DNA from 3 places in the Bradyrhizobium sp. NDS-1 genome. Region 3 is predicted to be linked to each of the others. Evidence: predicted binding sites of a transcription regulator. Region 3 holds the regulator's gene; each other region holds the start of a gene.
The links. The regulator LexA, encoded in region 3, represses DNA repair genes until DNA is damaged. The targets are predictions, from matches to a motif close to TGTTCNNNNTGTGTTCNG.

Region 1 (6,380 bases), 860 kb from region 3:
CCCTTTCGATTCCGACACCCGCAGAGTGGGATTAGGGCGCAATGAGGAGGGACAATGAGGCGACCTACACGTGGTCGTTTTCATCGTCACGGCCCGTGATGACGACGTTGCGGACACAAATCAGCGGGATCGCGAAGGCAATTCAAAATGAAAGAAGCCGCCAACCGAGGCGGCCTTGCTTCACGGAAAAACGCCACCCGCCTAATCTGTGTCGCGGGCAGCGGCTTCCCAGCCCCGGGTGGGTTTGCAAAACCCCGGTGGGTTAGGAATTGCACATCCTCATCATGTGGTCTGAGCAAAATTGCTCACACTGACGATCCATATTCCCGCCCGCAACGTGTTCCGTTGGGTCCAAATTCCTTGATCCACCCAAGGGTCGGGCACAAAACGAAAGCCGGTACTGGCCGAAATAGGCCACTCGCAAATGCAAAATAGGCCAGTCAACTTGCCCGCCGCCCCCATTGCTGCGTTCGAAAGATTCGGCGACTCAACCACAGGCGGCTATAAACGTGTAGTTGTTCTGGGGAGGCGTGGGCATTGCTTGCCGGAGACGATCTTTCAATCGTGCTGTTTTTTATTGGTACGGGCGTTAGCTTTGGGTGCGCTGGAATGAGTGCAGCCGGTTGGAAGCACCCAGCCTTAATTTCCGGACTATTCGGGATTGCAGCTATATGCATGGCTCTTGGGATGGCTTGGAACGCCGTCAAAGAGGCCTCACCTCCAGCAATTACTGGCGCGATTCATCAAATCGCGACAAATCCCGTGTCGTGGTTCGCGATTTTGGTTCTGACCGCGGCGGCATCAATCATGTTGCCTAAGCGAAAAACAGATCAACAAATGATTCCTCAGCTTGAGAAATCAGAGGGCATCGAACAAGCCAATCCAGTCGGGGTTAAACCTGCTGTGGCGGTGGCCGCCCAGAGGATATTTATTGACGCTAGTCCCGAATTTCTGCTCAACCTGTACAAAGATAAGACGTCGCTCCAAGGCGACGCGTTGGCGGCCAATTATTTAGGAAAATGGATATCCGTCACCGGCGAGGTTGCCGACATTTCCGAAATTATGGGCCACTACATCATCGTCATTCTTTTCGTCAACCGTAAGATGGTCTCGGCGACGTTCCTGACGGAATTCAGAGACCACATCTCTCATATTACGCAAGGCGCCAAAATCACGGTTCGAGGAGAGCTTCACGCGATAGACACTATCAGCGTCAAAATTAGACAATGCGAGCTGGTTAGCTAAGACCGCGCTTATGCGCGGCCACCTTGAATTACCACGAACTTCCGGCGCCGATCTGGCGGGGTCTCCGTGGGCAGCGCGGGCGCCACAGCGAGCGCAGCATCCACAAGCTGCGCAATGGTCCAAGCCCTGTCGGCCAGCCCCAGTGCCTTCGCTGGGGTCGTGCGCAGGGCTTCATGGACGCGGCACAGATTGTAATGCGCAACGTACAGCGCGACGGCGGCAACGTGGTTGTCCAGCTTCTTGCTAAAGCCGTTCGTGAGGCGGGTGAACCGACGCGACGCCATGCGCAGCGAAAGGTTCTGGCGTTCAACGTAGCTGGTTGAAACGTACTGCTCGGGATCGCCCGATACTACGTCACGGCTTACAGCTACTACGGCGGCGGGCGAGTAGCGGCCCTGCGCTTCCTTTACCAGATGGGTTACGCTGTAGGTCTTTACGATCACGCCATGGGAAGCGTCCGGGCCGAAGGCGTCGCGGATTGCTACCCGGTAGGGGTGGAAGCCGTCCGTGCTGATCTCCGGCTGGCCGATCACGCGCTGGCGCAGGTCGTGTAGGAAGTCCATCGTGCTTTCGGCATTCCGCTTGCCGACGCCCCAGCTAATGATTGCCTTCTGCGTCCCGGCCATGCCGATGAAAACGTACTGATCACCCTTGGCGTTGATCTCGTGACGCTGGACGTTCTTTTGCTTCTTGCCGACGAAGCTCCAAAGCTCGTCAAGTTCAAGGCGTTCGGTGCGGACGCCGACCATGATGCGGTCGTGCAGCTCCATGCAGCCCATGCCGACACGGAGGGCCAGGCTGGCGACGGTGCCACGGTTGACGCCGGTAAGACGCGAGGCGGTACGGATGCCGACGCCCTCGCAAAGGGCGGCAATGACTTCAACTTGCTTATCTCGGGACAGGACGTTCATGAGGGCGCAATCCTCGTTTTGGATTGGCCCCGGCGGACTCTAGAAAATACGCCTTCCAGGGCGTATATTCTGATTTGGTCGTCCGGCCCGGGGCGCAATCTCGGGTTCGATGGCTAGGGATCGGCAGCGTTCCAGCGCCGTCGGTCCCGCTAATTCTCGGCTGCCCTGCCGGGATTAGAACCCGGACCTCTCCGCGTGTAACAGCGAGCGTCCTACCATTAGACTACAGGGCACCTTTTCGAAGCCGCATCGTCCAACCGATGCGGCTTTTTTGTTTGTATGTTTCCAATCCCAGCAAGTCAAGCAATGTTTGGTTTTGTGAGTGGATTTACGACTAGAATGGTATCTCTATTTTTGGTGGGAAGATTTCCACACAGGTGGCCTGTGGATAGAATAGTAACGCTTGATTGAGGTTTGGTATCGTGCAATAAAAAGGGCGCGCAGGATTCACGGTCCTAGCGCGCCCTATGTCCTCACCCGGTCAAGAGCAGAGGAGGTTGCGAAGAAGATGACGGTCCAACAAGCGAGTGGGGGTCCGTGACCCCTTATGACCCGCCTACAAGGGCGTCTTTGCTTTGTGCCGCTTCGCAACGGCACTCTTAATCCTATAGCACATAGGTGCGTTGGGAGCAACAAATGTCTGACGAATCTAAGGGAATCGACCCTTACGAGACGGTCTTGGCTGATCTCTACGCGAAGCGCGATCAGATTGCGCAAGCTATTGCCGCCATTGAAGGGCTGCGCGGCGGCGCCATGGGCGGCAGTTCTAATGCCGGTGGCGCTGCTCCGTCGGGAGGGGCTTCAAAGCCGAATAATGGCTCTCTGGATCACCCCGGGGCTCTCCTGGGCATGTCTATCGTTGACGCGGCGAAAGCCCTACTTGCACACAAGCGAACCCCACTAAAGAATCCCGATTTCGCCGCCATGTTCAAGGCTGGCGGCCTTCACATGAACTCTAAAGAGCCCGCGAACACCATTGGATCGGTGCTGACCCGTCGTATGACTGAGGTTGGTGACGTGGTGAGAGTGGGGCGCGGGACTTGGGGCCTGAAAGAATGGTACCCAAACCGAAGCTTCAAGGTGAAGGACGACGAAAAGAAGGACGATAAGAAGCCTCAACAAGAGCCCGGGAAGATCGGGCTTGATGCCGCGCTGGAATAAGAAAGAGGCCGCCCAATGAGGCGGCCCATCGGTTATGGCAAAGCACAGTCCCTCCAAAAACCCTGATTTGATTATCGGGCCGCTGCCGGTGGCAGCGGTCAATAAGACGTTGGGGACGGAGATTGATGCAGGAGATGTCATATTGACCCGGGGCGCTCAGCGCCACGCGAATAAACGCCACCCCCAAGACTATCCTAAGTGTTTGCCGCACCTTGCAAGTGTGATCGCGAACCCCCGCTATATCGGAGACGATCACAACAATAGCGGTATCGAGATTTGGGGGTATGTAGCAGCTCTTGGAGCGCTGGTTTTAGTCGCGGTCGAATTGGTTCCCGACGAAAACGGCTGCTATCAGATATCAAGTTTTTATATGGTGTCTGAGAAGAAGGCTAACGCCAGGCGATTGAAGGGTTTCTTGAAGGTCGTGGTAGTCTAACTGAAAAGGGCTCCGATGCAGATCGGAGCCCTTTTAGTATACTTTCGGGAAATTAGATTTGCTGGGATGCCCACACCCAGATCTCTTCGCCGATTGCTCGACTACTTTGCCTGACGAACGTTCGATCATCAGGCGCGTGAGGAGGCCGTTCTCACCTCAAAACTCGCTTCCCGTTGGACAACCCTCGCATAGCGGTTTTGTTTCCGCAAGGCTGAAGTAGCCCAAAACAGTGACACTTTGGTTACTTTTGCCGGGGAATTTGTGCCAAAAGTCCGGCTTCAGGTTCGATATAAGGATGAAATCTCGGAATTCCACCCCGAAACGGACCTATTTGCAGGTCCCTGCAAAGTTACCCTCCGAGGTAACGGACTGGGTGAGACACACAGGGGGCCGCCAACTGAGGCGGCCTTACTTTTTCGGAGGAGGCTCTAGCCTGCTAGCAAGCAGCAACCACGCCTCAGCCGAGTTTTGGAGCGCCGTCTTTCGGCGGCCAATATTACGCTCAGCCTGCGCTAGCTGTTCGGCGGCCTTCTGTCTGCATTCGTCCGCGGTAAAATTCATGCCGCGATTAGATCTACTTCGGCGCGGCTTGTCTGGTCAAAACAGGACACCATGCTGAGGGGGGGGTCAATGCTCCTTGCGGAGCTTCCTGATAAGCGCCTTTTGATCGTCGATATGCTCTTGCACGACCTGCCGAGCTTCGTCGGTCCGCTGATCGTCCGCGGGCTTCTTCTGTGGCGGACCCTCGTTGCTCATCGTTGCATTCCATCAGCGTTGATCCGGTAAGGATTGATTCACCTCAACGATTTGAGTTCCGTTTTCAAATCAGGCCACTCCCAAAATCAAACTAGGCCACTGCGCTCGGAAACAGGCCACCGCCACGAAAGCCCAAAAGAACATATTGCGAACCTAGAACAAATAGGGTACATTGCTTTTGTCGACGAGCCGCCTCGCAACCGTTTGTCCCTCACGCGAATCCTCGCCATAAGGAGCACGACCCAATGTCCGCCACTGCCCTGCGTATCGTCGAAGGATCTTCCATGGACAAGAGTAAAGCTCTGGCCGCCGCGCTCTCTCAGATCGAGCGCCAGTTCGGCAAGGGCTCGGTGATGAAGCTCGGCAAGAACGATCGCTCGATGGATGTCGAGGCGGTCTCGTCCGGGTCCCTCGGGCTCGATATCGCGCTCGGCATCGGCGGCCTGCCCAAGGGGCGTGTCGTGGAAATCTACGGGCCGGAATCCTCAGGCAAGACGACCTTGGCGCTGCACACGGTGGCGGAAGCGCAGAAGAAGGGCGGCATCTGCGCCTTCATCGACGCCGAGCACGCGCTCGACCCGGTCTATGCCAGAAAGCTGGGCGTCAACATCGACGAGCTCCTGATCTCGCAGCCTGACACCGGTGAGCAGGCGCTGGAAATCTGCGACACGCTGGTGCGCTCGGGTGCGGTCGACGTTCTGGTGGTGGATTCGGTCGCGGCCCTGGTGCCGAAAGCCGAGCTCGAGGGCGAGATGGGCGATGCGCTGCCGGGCCTGCAAGCGCGGTTGATGAGCCAGGCGCTGCGCAAGCTGACGGCCTCGATCAACAAGTCCAACACCATGGTGATCTTCATCAACCAGATCCGCATGAAGATCGGTGTGATGTACGGCTCGCCCGAGACCACCACCGGCGGCAACGCGCTGAAATTCTACGCCTCCGTCCGCCTCGACATCCGCCGCATCGGCGCGATCAAGGAGCGCGACGAGGTGGTCGGCAACACCACCCGTGTCAAGGTGGTGAAGAACAAGCTGGCGCCGCCCTTCAAGCAGGTCGAGTTCGACATCATGTACGGCGAGGGCGTGTCCAAGATGGGCGAGATCCTCGATCTCGGCGTCAAGGCCGGCATCGTCGAGAAGTCAGGCGCCTGGTTCTCCTATGACAGCCAGCGCCTCGGCCAGGGCCGCGAGAACTCGAAAGCGTTCCTGAAGGCCAACCCCGACATCACCGCCAAGATCGAGACCTCGATCCGCCAGAACTCCGGCCTGATCGCCGAGCAGATCCTGGCCGGCACGCCGGAGCGCGACGCCGACGGCGAGGAGCCGGCGGACGAGTAAGTCTTAACGCGAAGGTTTTTCGCGAGGAGCGGGCGCTGAAGACGTTGAGTTGCCGACGTCGTCAGCGCCCGTTTCGTTTTGCATGAGAGGGGCCTGCCGACCATGAAGCGCGTGATCCTGACGAGTTCGTCCGGCGTCAGCCTCGCGCTCGCGGATCGTGCTGACTTGGTCATTCCCTTCATCTATCGCTTCGTTTCGGGGCCACTTCCGTCAGCTGGCCATCTCAACGGTTATCTCGCCTGGCGCGAGTCCAGGACATGGTACGATGAGATGCACTGGTCGGATTGCGTTCCCGTCCGCTATTCGCTCCTTCTCAGGCGACAGGATCGAGCTGGCGCGTTGCTCTGGGTCTGCGAGAATTACGGGGTCGATGTCATCGAACTGTGGTTCGACTCCGAACCAAACAGTCAATTGCAGCTGGTCTGGATCCTCGATTACCTGCGTTCCAAACCACCATCCGCCACTGAGAAGCTGCGGTTGCGACATGTCGATTTCGACCTGCGCGGAGCCGACCCAGCCGCGCTTCGTCTGCGCGAC
Region 2 (6,380 bases), 1.7 Mb from region 3:
ACGCCGGCAATGCCCGCAACGTCATTCCGCAGACTGCGACGCTGAGGGGCACCATCCGCACCCTGTCGCCGGAAGTGCGCAAGCTCATCGAGAAGCGCGTGCACGAGGTGGTCGCGGGCGTGGCGCAGATCACGGGTGCGAAGATCGACCTGCACTACAAGCGCAATTATCCCGTGGTGAACAACCATGCCGCGGAGACCGAGGTGGCGCGGCGCATCGCCGGGCAGGTCGCCGGAGAAGCCAAGGTGCACGAGATGCCGCCGCTGATGGGCGGCGAGGATTTCGCCTATATGCTGGAGGCGCGGCCCGGCGCCTTCATCTTCTGCGGCAACGGCGACAGCGCCGGCCTGCATCACCCCGCCTACAATTTCAACGACGAGGCGATCGTGTTCGGCACGTCCTACTGGGTCAAGCTGGTCGAGGAGTCGCTCGCGGCGTCGTAACGCTGGAGCCGAAGCAGAGATGCAATGGCCCGCGAATTGCGCGGGCTCGTTCTTCTTGACGGATCGGCTCGCCAACAACGGCGCAAAGCCGTTCGCGCAAAGCCGTTCCTTCCAGTTATATTCAGGCGGCCCGCGCCGCCTTCTTCTGCAAGCTGGCAGCAATCTTCAAATCTTCGACAAAGCGCTGATATTCCAGCAGCTTCGCTTCCGGATCGGGTAGCCGCAGCAGATAGGAGGGGTGCACCGTCACCAAAGCCTTGCGCCCATCAGGAAGCTCGATGAGGCGACCGCGGGTCTTGCCGATCGGGGTGATCTTGCCGAACACGCTTTGCGCAGCCGTGGCCCCCATCGCCACGATCAGATCGGGCTGAATTGCTGAAACTTCCCGCTCATACCATTGCCGGCACGCCCGGATCTCAGGCGTATTCGGCTTCTGGTGCAGGCGGATCTTTCCACGCGGCACGAATTTGAAGTGTTTGACCGCGTTGGTGACATAGACCTTCTTGCGGTCGACACCGGCCTCCGCGAGTGCACGGTCGAGCATCTGGCCGGCCGGACCGACGAAGGGATGGCCGGCGAGGTCTTCCTTGTCGCCGGGCTGCTCGCCGACCAGCATGATGTTTGCCGATCTCGGGCCTTCGCCGAACACGGTCTGGGTCGCGTCCTTGTAGAGATGGCAGGCGCGGCAATGCGCGGCTTCCTCGCGCAGAGCTTCGAGATTGTCGACTGTGGTCTTGCGCTTCATCGGAGCCTCCGGCCGCCTCTGAGGCTTGTGCGGATCGGTTGCGGCATTGGCGATCATGGCACCGGTCATGCGCTCGGCGTCCTCGATCAGAGGCTTAATGATCGAAGCCTCGGGCAGGTTCCTCCAGTATTTCTTCGGCATCTCGGCCTGCATCGCCTTCACCTTGAGCCGGGCCGGATTGAAGATGCTGGCATAGTAGCGCCGCCAGGTTTCCTCCAGCCGGTCCGCGCCCGGTGCTTCGCTCCTGCTGACACCCGGTGTGAACGAGAGCGCGTGGCCGTCCCAATGCGCGCACAAATCGGGCGTCAGGATCGACCAGGGCATGTCGGCAAAGCGCCGGGCGAAGAACGGCGCGGCGAGCTCGACGATGTGATGCTCCGGTTCGAACCAGGCGACGTAATGCGCCGCGCGTTCCCGGCCGATCTCGCGGAAGCGCACGAAGGCGTGCATCTTGTGCTCGTCGCGATAGACCGCTTTCGCCATGGCGGTGACCTGCGCGACATCGGGATCGGTCGCGATTTCGATGAGATCGTGATGGTCCCTCAGCCGCCACAGCAGGCGATAGAGAATCGCAAAGCGCTCGACATCACGGTGCAGGATCGCGGCCTTGGCGAGCTCGACGAATTTTGCTGATACGCTGAAGGTGCCGTCATTCACCTCGAGGATCGGAAACGGCGAGGGCGGCGCGAACAGTTCGGCTTCGCCGCCCTGCACGGCCCAGGTGACATCGGTGGGCTTCACAAGATGAAGCACGAGCGTCCGCGCGGCTTTGCGCCAGCCGTCGAAATCGGTTTCGGTGTCGAGGGTGATGTACTGCATCAGAAGCCAAACCCCAGTTGCGTTGCCTTCGGCTTGAACCGCTCGATCAGTCGCGCCTCGTCGAGACGATGCGGTGAGGGGCGGTGATCGCTGAGGACGATGAACGGTAGCGCCTTGTGCTTGGGCACGTGAAGCCGCGCGAGATCGGTGAGGCGGATCGTGGTGGTGCGGCGTGTCGCGATGATGCGTTCAACCGTCCTGGTGCCGAAGCCCGGCACGCGCAAAAGCTCCTCGCGGCTGGCGCGGTTGACGTCGAGTGGAAAATGGTCGCGATGGCGCAACGCCCAGGCGAGCTTTGGATCGATGTCGAGCGGCAGCATCGCGCTCTCGTCGACGATCTCCGCAACGTCGAAGCCGTAGAACCGCATCAGCCAGTCGGCCTGGTAGAGCCGGTGCTCGCGCAGCAAGGGCGGCGCGCGCAAGGGCAGCGCGCGGCTGGCGTCGGGGATCGGGCTGAACGCGGAATAGTAGACGCGCCGCAGCCGGTAGGCGCCGTAGAGATTGGCGCTGGTGTGGAGAATGGTGTGATCGGAGGCCGCGTCGGCGCCGACGATCATCTGCGTGCTTTGCCCGGCGGGCGCGAAACGCTGCGGCTTGGCTTTCGTCTTCGCGCTGCGAGCTTCCTCGGCTTCGTCGAGCTTCAGCCGTAGCCGGCCCATGGTGCGGCGGATCGCGCGCACGTCCTTCTCCGGCGCGAATTGCTGCAGGCTGGTTTCCTGGGGCATCTCGATATTGATGGAGAGGCGGTCGGCATATTTGCCGGCTTCCGCAATCAGCGCGTCGTCGGCTTCGGGGATGGTCTTCAGATGAATGTAGCCGCGGAAGTGATGCTCCTCGCGCAATTTGCGCGCGACGCTGACCACCTGCTCCATGGTGTAGTCGGGACTGCGGATGATGCCGGAGGAGAGGAACAGCCCTTCGATGTAATTGCGCCGGTAGAAGTCGAGTGTGAGTTTGACCAGTTCGTCGATGGTGAAGCGGGCGCGCGCCACGTTGGAGGAGGCGCGGTTGACGCAATAGAGGCAATCGAAATTGCAGGCATTGGTCAGCAGCACCTTGAGCAGGGAGATGCAGCGTCCGTCCGGCGCGTAGGAATGACAGATGCCCATGCCGGGCGCGGTCGAGCCCATGCCCTTGCCGTCGCGGGAATCCCGCTTCTCGGTGCCGCTGGAGGCACAGGACGCGTCGTACTTGGCGGCATCCGCCAGGATTTCCAGCTTGCGTTGTACGTCCATCAAGAATCCCTTTGATTCCGCTCATGAATCCCTAGGCGCGCCAATTCGATTGACTCTTCGGGCGCCGTTAGCTTTATATTAGAACATATCATGAACAAATGAGCCAGCCGCTGGTTCTTCTTTTGAAGACCACGGCACCAAATTTCCGAGGAGCGGCGAGCATGAGCGGCGCACGTAGCAGCGCGCTTGCGATCTTGCGTGGCCAGATCGAGCGCATCGAGACGGCGGAGGTCGTGCATCAGCATGACCGCGTCGCGCTCGGCCATCACGAGGCCGACGGCGCGCTGAAGGGCGGGCTGGCGCGCGCGGCGATCCATGAGGTGTTTTGCGAGGGGCGTCAGGGCGCCGCCGCGACGGGTTTTGTCACCGGGCTCGCGGGCCGCGTGACGGCGCGTAAGCCGCTGCTGTGGGTGCGGCAGGATTTTTCGGACATCGAGACAGGCGCGCTGTCGATGAGCGGCCTCGCCGAGCTCGGCCTTGATCCGCGCCGCATGGTGATGGTGCGCGCCGCCGATGTCGAGAGCGCGCTGCGCACCTCGGCCGACGCGCTCGCCTGCGATGCGCTGGGCGCCGTCGTGCTCGAGCTCTGGGGCGATATCAGGCAGTTCGATCTGGTGGCGAGCCGCAAGCTGACGCTGGCGGCGCAATCTTCCGGCGTCACCGGCCTGATGCTGCGCATGGCCGCGCAGCCTTTGCCGTCGACCGCGGAGACGCGATGGATGCTGCGCGCGGCGCATTCGCCGCCGGGCTCGGTGTGGAGTGCCTGGGGCGCGCCGCGCTTCGATGCCGAGTTGTTACGCAATCGTCATGGCCCGTGCGGCCGGTGGATCATGGAATGGAAATGTGATGAGTGCCAGTTCAGTGAGCCGTCGACGTATTCTCAGCCTGTGGCTGCCGCGCCTGCCCATCGACCGGATCCAGCGGTTTTTGCAGTTGAGCAGCGGCGCGCCGGATGAACCCAGCATCGTCGTCATCAAGGACAACAACGCGCTGGTGATCCATGCGCTGGACGAGGCCGCCGAGCGCCTCGGCTTGTATATCGGCCAGCCGCTGGCCAATGCGCGGGCGATGTGCCCGGATTTGCGTGTGTTCGACGCCGATATTGCCGCCGATGCGAAGACGCTCAGCGACATCGCCGACTGGTGCGACCGCTTCACGCCGTTGGTCGCGCTCGATCCGCCGCACGGGCTGTTCCTGGATATTACGGGCTGCGCCCATCTGTTCGGCGGCGAGGCTGCGCTGCTAACGACGCTGGTCCGTGCGCTTGCCCGGCAGGGCTTTGCCGTCGGTGCGGCGATCGCCGGCACGTCGGTCTGTGCGCGTACGCTGACGCGGCAGGCATCGGGCAGCGTCGTTCCCGATGGCGGAGAGGCGGCGGCGATCGATCGGTTTCCGGTGTCCGCGCTCGGGGCGGGCGAGGCCGTCACCACCGGCCTGCGCCGCGCCGGCCTGAAGACCATCGGCGACGTCGCCGCGCGCGCGCCGGGCGAAATCACGGCACGGTTCGGCGCGCGGTTCTCCACGCTGCTCGCGCATGCGCTGGGGCAGGGCGATGCGCCGATCAGTCCGCGCAAACCGCTGCCCGATTACATCGTGGAGAAGCGCTTTGCCGAGCCGATCGCGACCGACACCATGATCGCGATGACGCTGTCGCGGCTTGCGGACACGTTGATCGCCTCCATGGAGAAGCAGGGCAAGGGCGCGCGGCGCCTGGAGGCGGCGTTCTTCCGCACCGACGGCGTGGTATGCGCGATCACGGTCGAAACCGGCCGTCCGGTGACGAAAAGCGCCGTCATCGACCGTCTGTTTCGCGAGCGCCTTGATGCGCTCGCCGATCCCCTCGATCCCGGCTTCGGCTTCGACATGGTGCGGCTGTCGGCGAGCCGCACCGAGATCGTGGTGCAGGAGCAGCGCGATCTCGACGCCCATGTCCACGACAATGACGAGCTCGCCGCGCTGATCGATCGCATCGCCGCCCGCATCGGGGGAAAGCGCGTCGTCGTGCACCTGCCGCAGGATACGCATATCCCCGAATGTGCGGCGCTGGCCGCGCCGGCGCAGCATCATCTCGCCGCTGCCATGCAAGCCGAATGGCCTGTACGGGTCGAGAGCGAACCGCCGCTGCGCCCCTTGCGGCTGTTCGACAAGCCGGAACTGGTCACGGTGCCGTTCGCAACCGTGCCTGACGGTCCGCCGCATCGATTCACCTGGCGGCGCGCCCAGCATGCCGTGGTGCGGGTGGAAGGGCCCGAGCGCATCGCCATGGAATGGTGGCGGGGCGGCAAGCAGCTGACGCGGGATTATTTCCGTATCGAGAACGCCGAAGGCTTGCGCTTCTGGATCTTTCGCGACGGTCTCTACGACGAGCTGATTAACAAGGAAGGCAAGTCCATTCCTGCGAAATGGTATGTGCACGGTCTCTTCGCATGAATACGCCTGCTTATGCCGAGATCGGCATCACCACGAATTTTTCTTTCCTGCGCGGCGGTTCGGACCCGCGATCCTATGTGCATCAGGCCAGCGCTTTGGGAATTCCTGTGATCGGCATCGCCGACCACAACACGCTTGCCGGCGTGGTGCGGGCCTACAAGGAGCTCGACAACGACAAGGTGCTGCACAAGCCGAAGCTCCTGATCGGCGCGCGTATCGTCTTCGTCGACGGCACGCCAGACATTCTTGCCTATCCGCGCGACCGCGCCGCCTATGGTCGGCTGTGCCGGCTCCTCACTCGGGGCAAGCGCGGCGACGACGTCACGCGGATCGAGAAGGGGGAATGCCGTCTTACCTTTGCTGATCTGCTGGAGTTTTCGGAAGGCCAGCTCCTGGTCCTGACGCTGCCACATCGCTTCGAGCCGGCTCCGGCGCTGGATGTTCTCGCAAAGCTCAGGGACAGCCGCGCCGAGGGCGTGTGGCTGGCGGCGAGCCTGGTCTATCGCGGCGATGACCGGCGCCGGCTGTCGCGGCTCGATGATCTCGCCACGAAGGCAAAGGTTACGCTGCTCGCGACCAACGAGGTGCTTTATCACGATCCCGCACGCCGTCCTCTCCAGGACGTGCTGACCTGCATCCGGGAAAAGACCACGATCGAGGCGGTCGGGCGGAAGCTGGAAGCCAATGCCGAGCGGTTCTTGAAGACGC
Region 3 (6,380 bases):
GGCCTGTCGGTGCGGCAGCCCGATATCCTGATTGCAGGGGATGGCGCGAGCGTCGCGGTGCGCGGCGGGGACGGGCGGTTGCACCTGATCAGGACGGGCAAGGACAATTTCCTGCTGAAGGAGTGGCTGGCGGCCGACGCTGATCCGCGCGATGCCGGCAGCAGCGCGCTGGCCGAGGGCGTGTCGTGCGACGAGTCCGGCTGCGTGACGCCGCTCGCCGACGGGCGGCTGGTCGCGCTGGCCTCGCGCATCGACGCGCTGGCGGACGATTGCAGCCGGGCTGCACTGGTGGTGGCGTCGCGGCCCGCGCCGCCCGATTGCGCGGCAATGGTGGTCGATCGGCAGCGGCTCGCTCGCCAGGGTGCGCTGGCCCTGACGCAGCGTGGCGAGGGTTTTTCCGTGCAGGCGGTGAGGGCGAGAGGCACGAACCGCCCGTGGTTGCCCGCCGGTGCCGGCGAAGGTGATTTCGACGGCAGCCTTGCGCCGAAGGTGGCGCTCCGCAACCGGGACGCTACGCCGTCGGAGGCTGACTTGCAGGCCGACGATTGATTGCGATTTACAGATACCAGGCCAGCACGGCTTCCAGCCTTGCGTTGTCGATGACCGGCAGGGCCACCATCCGGCTCAGCCCGGCTACGCGGGCCTCGGAGCCGGCGATCGAGCTGTCATGGGTGAGATCGTCGTCGAGCGCCGGCATGCCGGTGGCCCATGCGCCGCCGATGCTGCCTTCGCCCCTGCCGATGGATCTACCCGCGTAGAGCGCGGCAAGGTCGGTCTGCGCGCTGCAATCGCCGGCGCGAAAGACCAGCACTGAGCGGGCCTCGTTCGGGACCCAGATCTCGAAGCGTCGCGCAATCGGGGTTGCCTGCGCGGAGAGCAATGTCAGAACCCACGTCTCGGTGCCGGTTCGGTAGGGCACGCCGACCCCCAAATTGATCCCGATCTTGGCCGCGTCCTCCCAGCGCAGGAAGCTCTTGGCGTCGTGCAGGTCCTTGATGATCAGCGGCAGACCCGCCTTCCAGGTGCGTCCGGGCAGGCCGAAGCCGCGCGGAAACCTGGTGTGGCGGGAGTTGAATTCGAACATGTCCGCCATGCCGTAATAGCCGTTGACGAGCGCCATCTCGTGGGAGCGATCGGGATCGTTGTGCCAGAGTTCGATCGCGCCGACATGCGCCTCGTCGTCCCCGCAGAACAGCACCATCACGGCTTGCAGGAATTCGCCCGCGAACACCGGCACCGCCACGCCGCAGGTGAGGCCGGCCGCGACGGCCTGCTCGGTCCGTTTGAAATAGGAGTTGGCGAAGGTCGTGAGGATGACGGGATGGCCAGAGGCCCAGGCCTTGCCGGGAAGTCCCTCGTCATATCCGAAGTGCAGGTCCTCGCTCACGGACTTGAACGCGGACAGCCCTTCGCCGTAGAGGCCGCCGCCGAATTCCAGACGCCTGCGCGTCCGGTCGGGCACCCAGAGTTCAACGACGCGAATGAAGGTCTTCATCGAGCGTGTCCGCCGCCTCAAACCACGACAGCATCGGTCATTTGGCTGCGGAGCGGACGTTCAAAATTCAGGCAGGACGGCTCAAACTTCGTGCGGCGCCGGGCGGGCCGATCGATGTTCGTGAAAACACGAACCATGCCATCTCGCCGGCGTCTGCCGGCGATGGCACTTCAATCCTGGCGGCATCCAGTTGTCAGTCGAGGTGGCGTCAGCCGATCGGCAGGCGCGTGACCGGCGACCGGCTGTCGTCGATGATCTGCGGCTTGTGCTCGCGCTCGCCGACGGGCTGGGTCACCGGCAATTGCAACACGGTGGCACGCTGGCCTTCGACGAGTTGTGTCACAAGCACGTATTTACCGTCAGGGAATTCGATCGCGTCGTGGTGGCGATCGGGAATGTGCGGATCGATCTTGCCGAACTTGCCGACGCGCGAATTGACGGTGCGCGTCCAGATCCAGCGATTGTCGTAGCGGACGTTGTCGGCGAAGGCGAGCTCCGTCCCGGGCAGCAGACAGACGGCCACGGTCGGATCGGCGGCAGAAGCAAAGCCACGCGTCGAGGTGCCGCGGAACGTTGTCGACACGATCGTCTCGCCGACTTCGGCGGGGCGCGATGCAACGGCATGCAGGCTGTAGTCACACATCGGGTGCTCCTCATTCGAAGATAGCAACCCGCGCCTCCCTCGGAGGCGCAAGCCTCTATCAGAGTGGAAGCACGCAACGCTCTGCTTGGTTGTAGGCAAATCTGCGGCTGGTCTGCGGGACGCGATCAAATTATCTTTTCGAATCCGACAGGAACAAAGCTCACATCAATGCATTCGGCGAGGACCAACGTCAGCGGCGCGCGGGCGCCGATGCGTCATGTCTGCTCGAGGACTCGAGACCGCGAAGCAATGGGGGCTTGTGGCGACACGCCGAGGCGTCGCCTCTGAAGAGGGGCCGGACAATCTGCGCAAGACCAGAAGATTGTCCAGCAGGAGCGGATCAGATCCGCTCCAGTCGGAATCATGGGTATCGAATGACCGCCGAGGGCTCTCAGTACTTCCGGTAAAGCCCGATCAGCTTGCCCTGAATCTTCACGCGGTTCGGCGGCAGGATGCGCACCTCATAAGCGGCATTGGCGGGCTCGAGTGCGATCGAGGCGCCGCGGCGGCGGAAGCGCTTGAGCGTGGCCTCCTCGTCGTCGATCAGCGCCACCACGATGTCGCCGGTATCGGCGCTCTCGTTGCGCTGGATCAGCGCCATGTCGCCGTCGAGGATGCCGGCCTCGACCATGGAATCGCCGCGCACTTCGAGCGCGTAGTGCTCGCCGGAGCCGAGCATGTCGGGCGGCACGCTGATGGTGTGGCTGCGGGTCTGCAACGCCTCGATCGGCGTGCCGGCCGCGATGCGGCCCATCACGGGCACTGCGACGGGCCGCTCGCCCTCGTCGACGGGCGGGCTGGAGCTCGCGCGCACCTTGCCGAGATTGCCCTCGATGACGCTCGGCGTGAAGCCGCGCCGGTTGCCGGCCGCAGCCTGAAGCTCCGGCAGCTTGATGACTTCGATGGCCCGAGCGCGGTTGGGCAGGCGGCGGATGAAGCCGCGCTCCTCGAGCGCGGTGATCAGGCGGTGGATGCCCGACTTCGAGCGCAGGTCGAGCGCATCCTTCATCTCGTCGAAGGACGGCGGCACGCCGCTTTCCTTCAAACGTTCACTGATGAACCGCAGAAGCTCGTATTGTTTGCGCGTTAACATCTCGACCTAAGTCCCCCGGTTGATGCCGTTCGATTCCGAGACGATGAATTCAGCGATAAGCCGCTACATGCTCGAAACAAATCATGAACGGACACTATATGTTCGATACATGTTCCGCAACTGCTTAATTTACCGTGAACAGGGGCGAGTTCGCGGAATGCGTGTGGCCGCGCAGTTCAGACGGGGAGGCGCAGCACCTCGCAAGGGCTGCCCGCCTCGGCCTTCGGCGCGAACGGCGGGCGCACGAGAAGTACCTGTGCTGCAGCAAGATTCGCAAGCAGAGAGGAGTCCTGATGGCTAACGGGAACGGCGACGAGCGCGCCGTCGTCGCGCAGCTCCAGGCGCGCGCGCAGATAATCCTCGCGCTGGTCGTTGGCGCCGAGATCGCGGCCCAGTACGGCCCGCTCGCGGCGATGATGAATCACCGAACGGCCCGACAGCGCGCGAATCAGCGGCACCATGAACAGGAAGGCGCACACATAGGAGGACACCGGATTGCCGGGCAGGCCGATCACGCGCATCGCGCCGAGCCGTCCGTGCATCATCGGCTTGCCGGGCCGAATCGCGATCTTCCAGAACGCCATTGAGATGCCTTCGTCCCGGAGCGCTTGCTGGACCAGATCGTGGTCGCCGACAGATGCGCCGCCCGTCGTGACCAGGATATCGGTTTCGGTCTCGCGGGCGCGGCGGATGCCGGCGGAGGTGGCTGCAAGCGTATCTGCGGCAACACCGAGGTCGATGGTCTCGGCGCCCTCGCTGCGGGCGAGCGCGTGCAGGGCGTAGCCATTGGAATAGACGATCTGGCCGTGCCCGGGCGTTGAGCCCGGCATCACCAGTTCGTCGCCGGTGGCGAGGATCGCGACCTTCGGACGGCGGCAGACGGCGAGGTGGGGGTAGTTCATGGCGGCGGCGAGCGCGAGATCGCGCTCCGTCAGCCGGGTTCCCTTGCGCAAGAGGACGTCGCCTTCACGGAAGTCGACGCCTACCGGGCGGATGTGCCGTCCGGCGATCGCGGCTTGCTTGATCGTGACGCAGCTGTCGTCCGCGACGGTGTCCTCCTGGATCACGACGGCGTCGGCGCCGTCGGGAATGACGCCGCCGGTGAAGATCCGTACGGCTTCGCCGGCGCCGACCGTTCTTGCGAAAGGACGGCCCGCCGCGACCTCGCCGATGACCGTCAGCCGGGAATCGATCGTTGCCGCATCGGCGGCGCGGACGGCATAGCCGTCCATCGCCGACATCGCCTGCGGCGGCTGCGTGCGCCGCGCCGCGACGTCGCGCGCGAGCACGCGATGGTAGGCATCGTCGAGCGGAGCCATCTGTTCAGCCAGCGGCTCCGCACCCGCCAGTACCGCGGCAAGCGCGTCAGAAACGGGCATCAAAGCCAAGGGCTAAACTCCTGCTGAGCACATCGATAAATGGCCGGCGAGAGTTCTATCCGAGTGCGGGCGCGAGGCAAAGCAGCACGCAGGGTGATTTAGCCTGCGTGGCCCCAGCGGAGGACGCAGCTCACGTCCGTCGCGGCATGATCCGGAAGGCGAGACAGACCGGGATGAGGATGGCCATGGCGAGCACGAGAAGGACGAGCACCACGGCCAGCATCGGTCAACTCCCGCTCGGTCGGTCCGAGCCGTCGTCCAGTGCGACGTCGGGAGCTTTGGGACCTTGATCCTTGTCCGGTAGCGGATCGGCCAAGGATTTCAGGTCGGCGGCCTTGCTGATCAGCTTGGCGGAAAGGTCAGAATCCGAGGTGGTTCTTGCGAATTCAAGCAGGAGAGAGGCTTGCTTGGTGAGATAGGTTTTGCCCAGCACGTCGATAAGTCCGATGTAGAAGTCCCAACGGACTCATGAGTCCTAAGGGCGGTATTCCGTTCCCGGAACTCTGTACAAAAATGCACAAAGGGAACTGGTTCCCCATTCTGTGCAAATTTTGCCTTCGGGAGGCCGGTTCCGCGGCGACGGCCGGCTGGCCTCAGATGCCCAGTGCCTTCAATGCGTTCCCGACATCGCGCGGCGAGGTGACATGCACGGCGGTCAGGCCGCGTGCCCGGGCTCCCTCGATGTTCTCGGCGAGATCGTCGAAAAACAGGATGCGCTCCGCCGGGACGCCGATCGCCGCGACGACATGGTCGAAAGCCGCCGCATCCGGTTTGCGCAGGCCGATGCTGGACGACAGATACAGCTCGCGGAAATGGCCGAGCAGGCCGGCATATTCCTTCGAGAAATAATCGACATGCGGCCGATTGGTGTTGGAGAATGCGTAGAGCGGCATCCGCTTTGCCGCACGCGGCAACAGCTCGGCGATATCAGGCATCTCGCCGGCGAAGATCGCGTTCCAGCCCTCGAGGAACTGCGCGTCCGAAATGCCGATTCCGAGCGAGCTGCGCAGCGAGGCGAAATAATCCTCGTCGCTGATCCTGCCGACCTCGTGCAGCCGGTAGGCCTCGTCACGCACATAGCGCGCGACGATCGCCTCGGGCCGGCAGCCGGCATGTCCCGCCCAGCAGGCGATCGCCTTGGAGAAGTCGATGTCGAGCACAACGCGCCCGAGATCGAACAGAAGCGCATCCGCGCTGCCGGGAGAGAGCGATGTCATTGCGTCCTTTTCAGTTCAGCATCGGTGGGCAAGTCACCTTCGACGGGTCGCTTTCGACAAGTCAGTATCGATAAGGCTCGTGGTCGAACAGCGGGAACGCGCTGAACACGCTCGGTGCGTTGGTGGCGGTGGCCGGACGCAGGCAGGATCTGTCGACTTCGGCAAACGAGGTGGCGCCCAACAGGCCGAGGCAGCGCAGCACCTCGTCCTCCAACAGCTCCAGCATCCGCGTGATGCCGGCTTCGCCGGCCGCCGCCAGCGCCCAGCATTGCAGCCGGCCGATGCCGACGAGGTCTGCGCCTGCCGCGATCGCCTTGACGATGTCGGTGCCGCGACAGACCCCGCCATCGACCATGATTTTGGCACGCCCCTTCACGGCCTCGACGATCTCGGGCAGCACATGCATGGCGCCGAGGCCATGGTCGAGTTGGCGTCCGCCATGATTGGAGACGTAGATCCATTCGACGCCGTGATCGACCGCGATCAGGGCGTCCTCGGCGGTGGCGATGCCCTTCAGGATTAGCGGGATCTTGAACTTGTCCTTGACCATTTT

Region 1: a site for LexA is predicted at 4,664-4,681, ahead of recA (recombinase RecA). Genes of this name have one in related genera too.
Region 2: a site for LexA is predicted at 3,322-3,339, ahead of RX330_RS26270 (ImuA family protein). Genes of this name have one in related genera too.

The regions. Positions count from the first base shown of each region.
Region 1 covers NZ_CP136628.1:3,061,096-3,067,475, forward strand. The annotation lists gene RX330_RS14165 (OB-fold protein) at 538-1,245, shown strand; gene RX330_RS14170 (transposase) at 1,254-2,156, opposite strand; tRNA gene RX330_RS14175 (tRNA-OTHER) at 2,317-2,389, opposite strand; gene RX330_RS14180 (winged helix-turn-helix domain-containing protein) at 2,793-3,317, shown strand; gene RX330_RS14185 (PBECR2 nuclease fold domain-containing protein) at 3,352-3,753, shown strand; gene recA (recombinase RecA) at 4,755-5,843, shown strand; gene RX330_RS14195 (hypothetical protein) at 5,946-6,380, shown strand, end outside.
Region 2 covers NZ_CP136628.1:5,619,659-5,626,038, reverse strand. The annotation lists gene RX330_RS26285 (M20 aminoacylase family protein) at 1-443, shown strand, start outside; gene RX330_RS26280 (UdgX family uracil-DNA binding protein) at 565-2,007, opposite strand; gene RX330_RS26275 (putative DNA modification/repair radical SAM protein) at 2,007-3,242, opposite strand; gene RX330_RS26270 (ImuA family protein) at 3,404-4,198, shown strand; gene RX330_RS26265 (Y-family DNA polymerase) at 4,089-5,672, shown strand; gene RX330_RS26260 (error-prone DNA polymerase) at 5,669-6,380, shown strand, end outside.
Region 3 covers NZ_CP136628.1:3,918,026-3,924,405, forward strand. The annotation lists gene RX330_RS18475 (ComEC/Rec2 family competence protein) at 1-549, shown strand, start outside; gene RX330_RS18480 (GAF domain-containing protein) at 557-1,495, opposite strand; gene RX330_RS18485 (hypothetical protein) at 1,704-2,138, opposite strand; gene lexA (transcriptional repressor LexA) at 2,530-3,231, opposite strand; gene glp (gephyrin-like molybdotransferase Glp) at 3,408-4,619, opposite strand; gene RX330_RS18500 (hypothetical protein) at 4,837-5,043, opposite strand; gene RX330_RS18505 (HAD family hydrolase) at 5,204-5,827, opposite strand; gene RX330_RS18510 (alpha-hydroxy acid oxidase) at 5,889-6,380, opposite strand, start outside.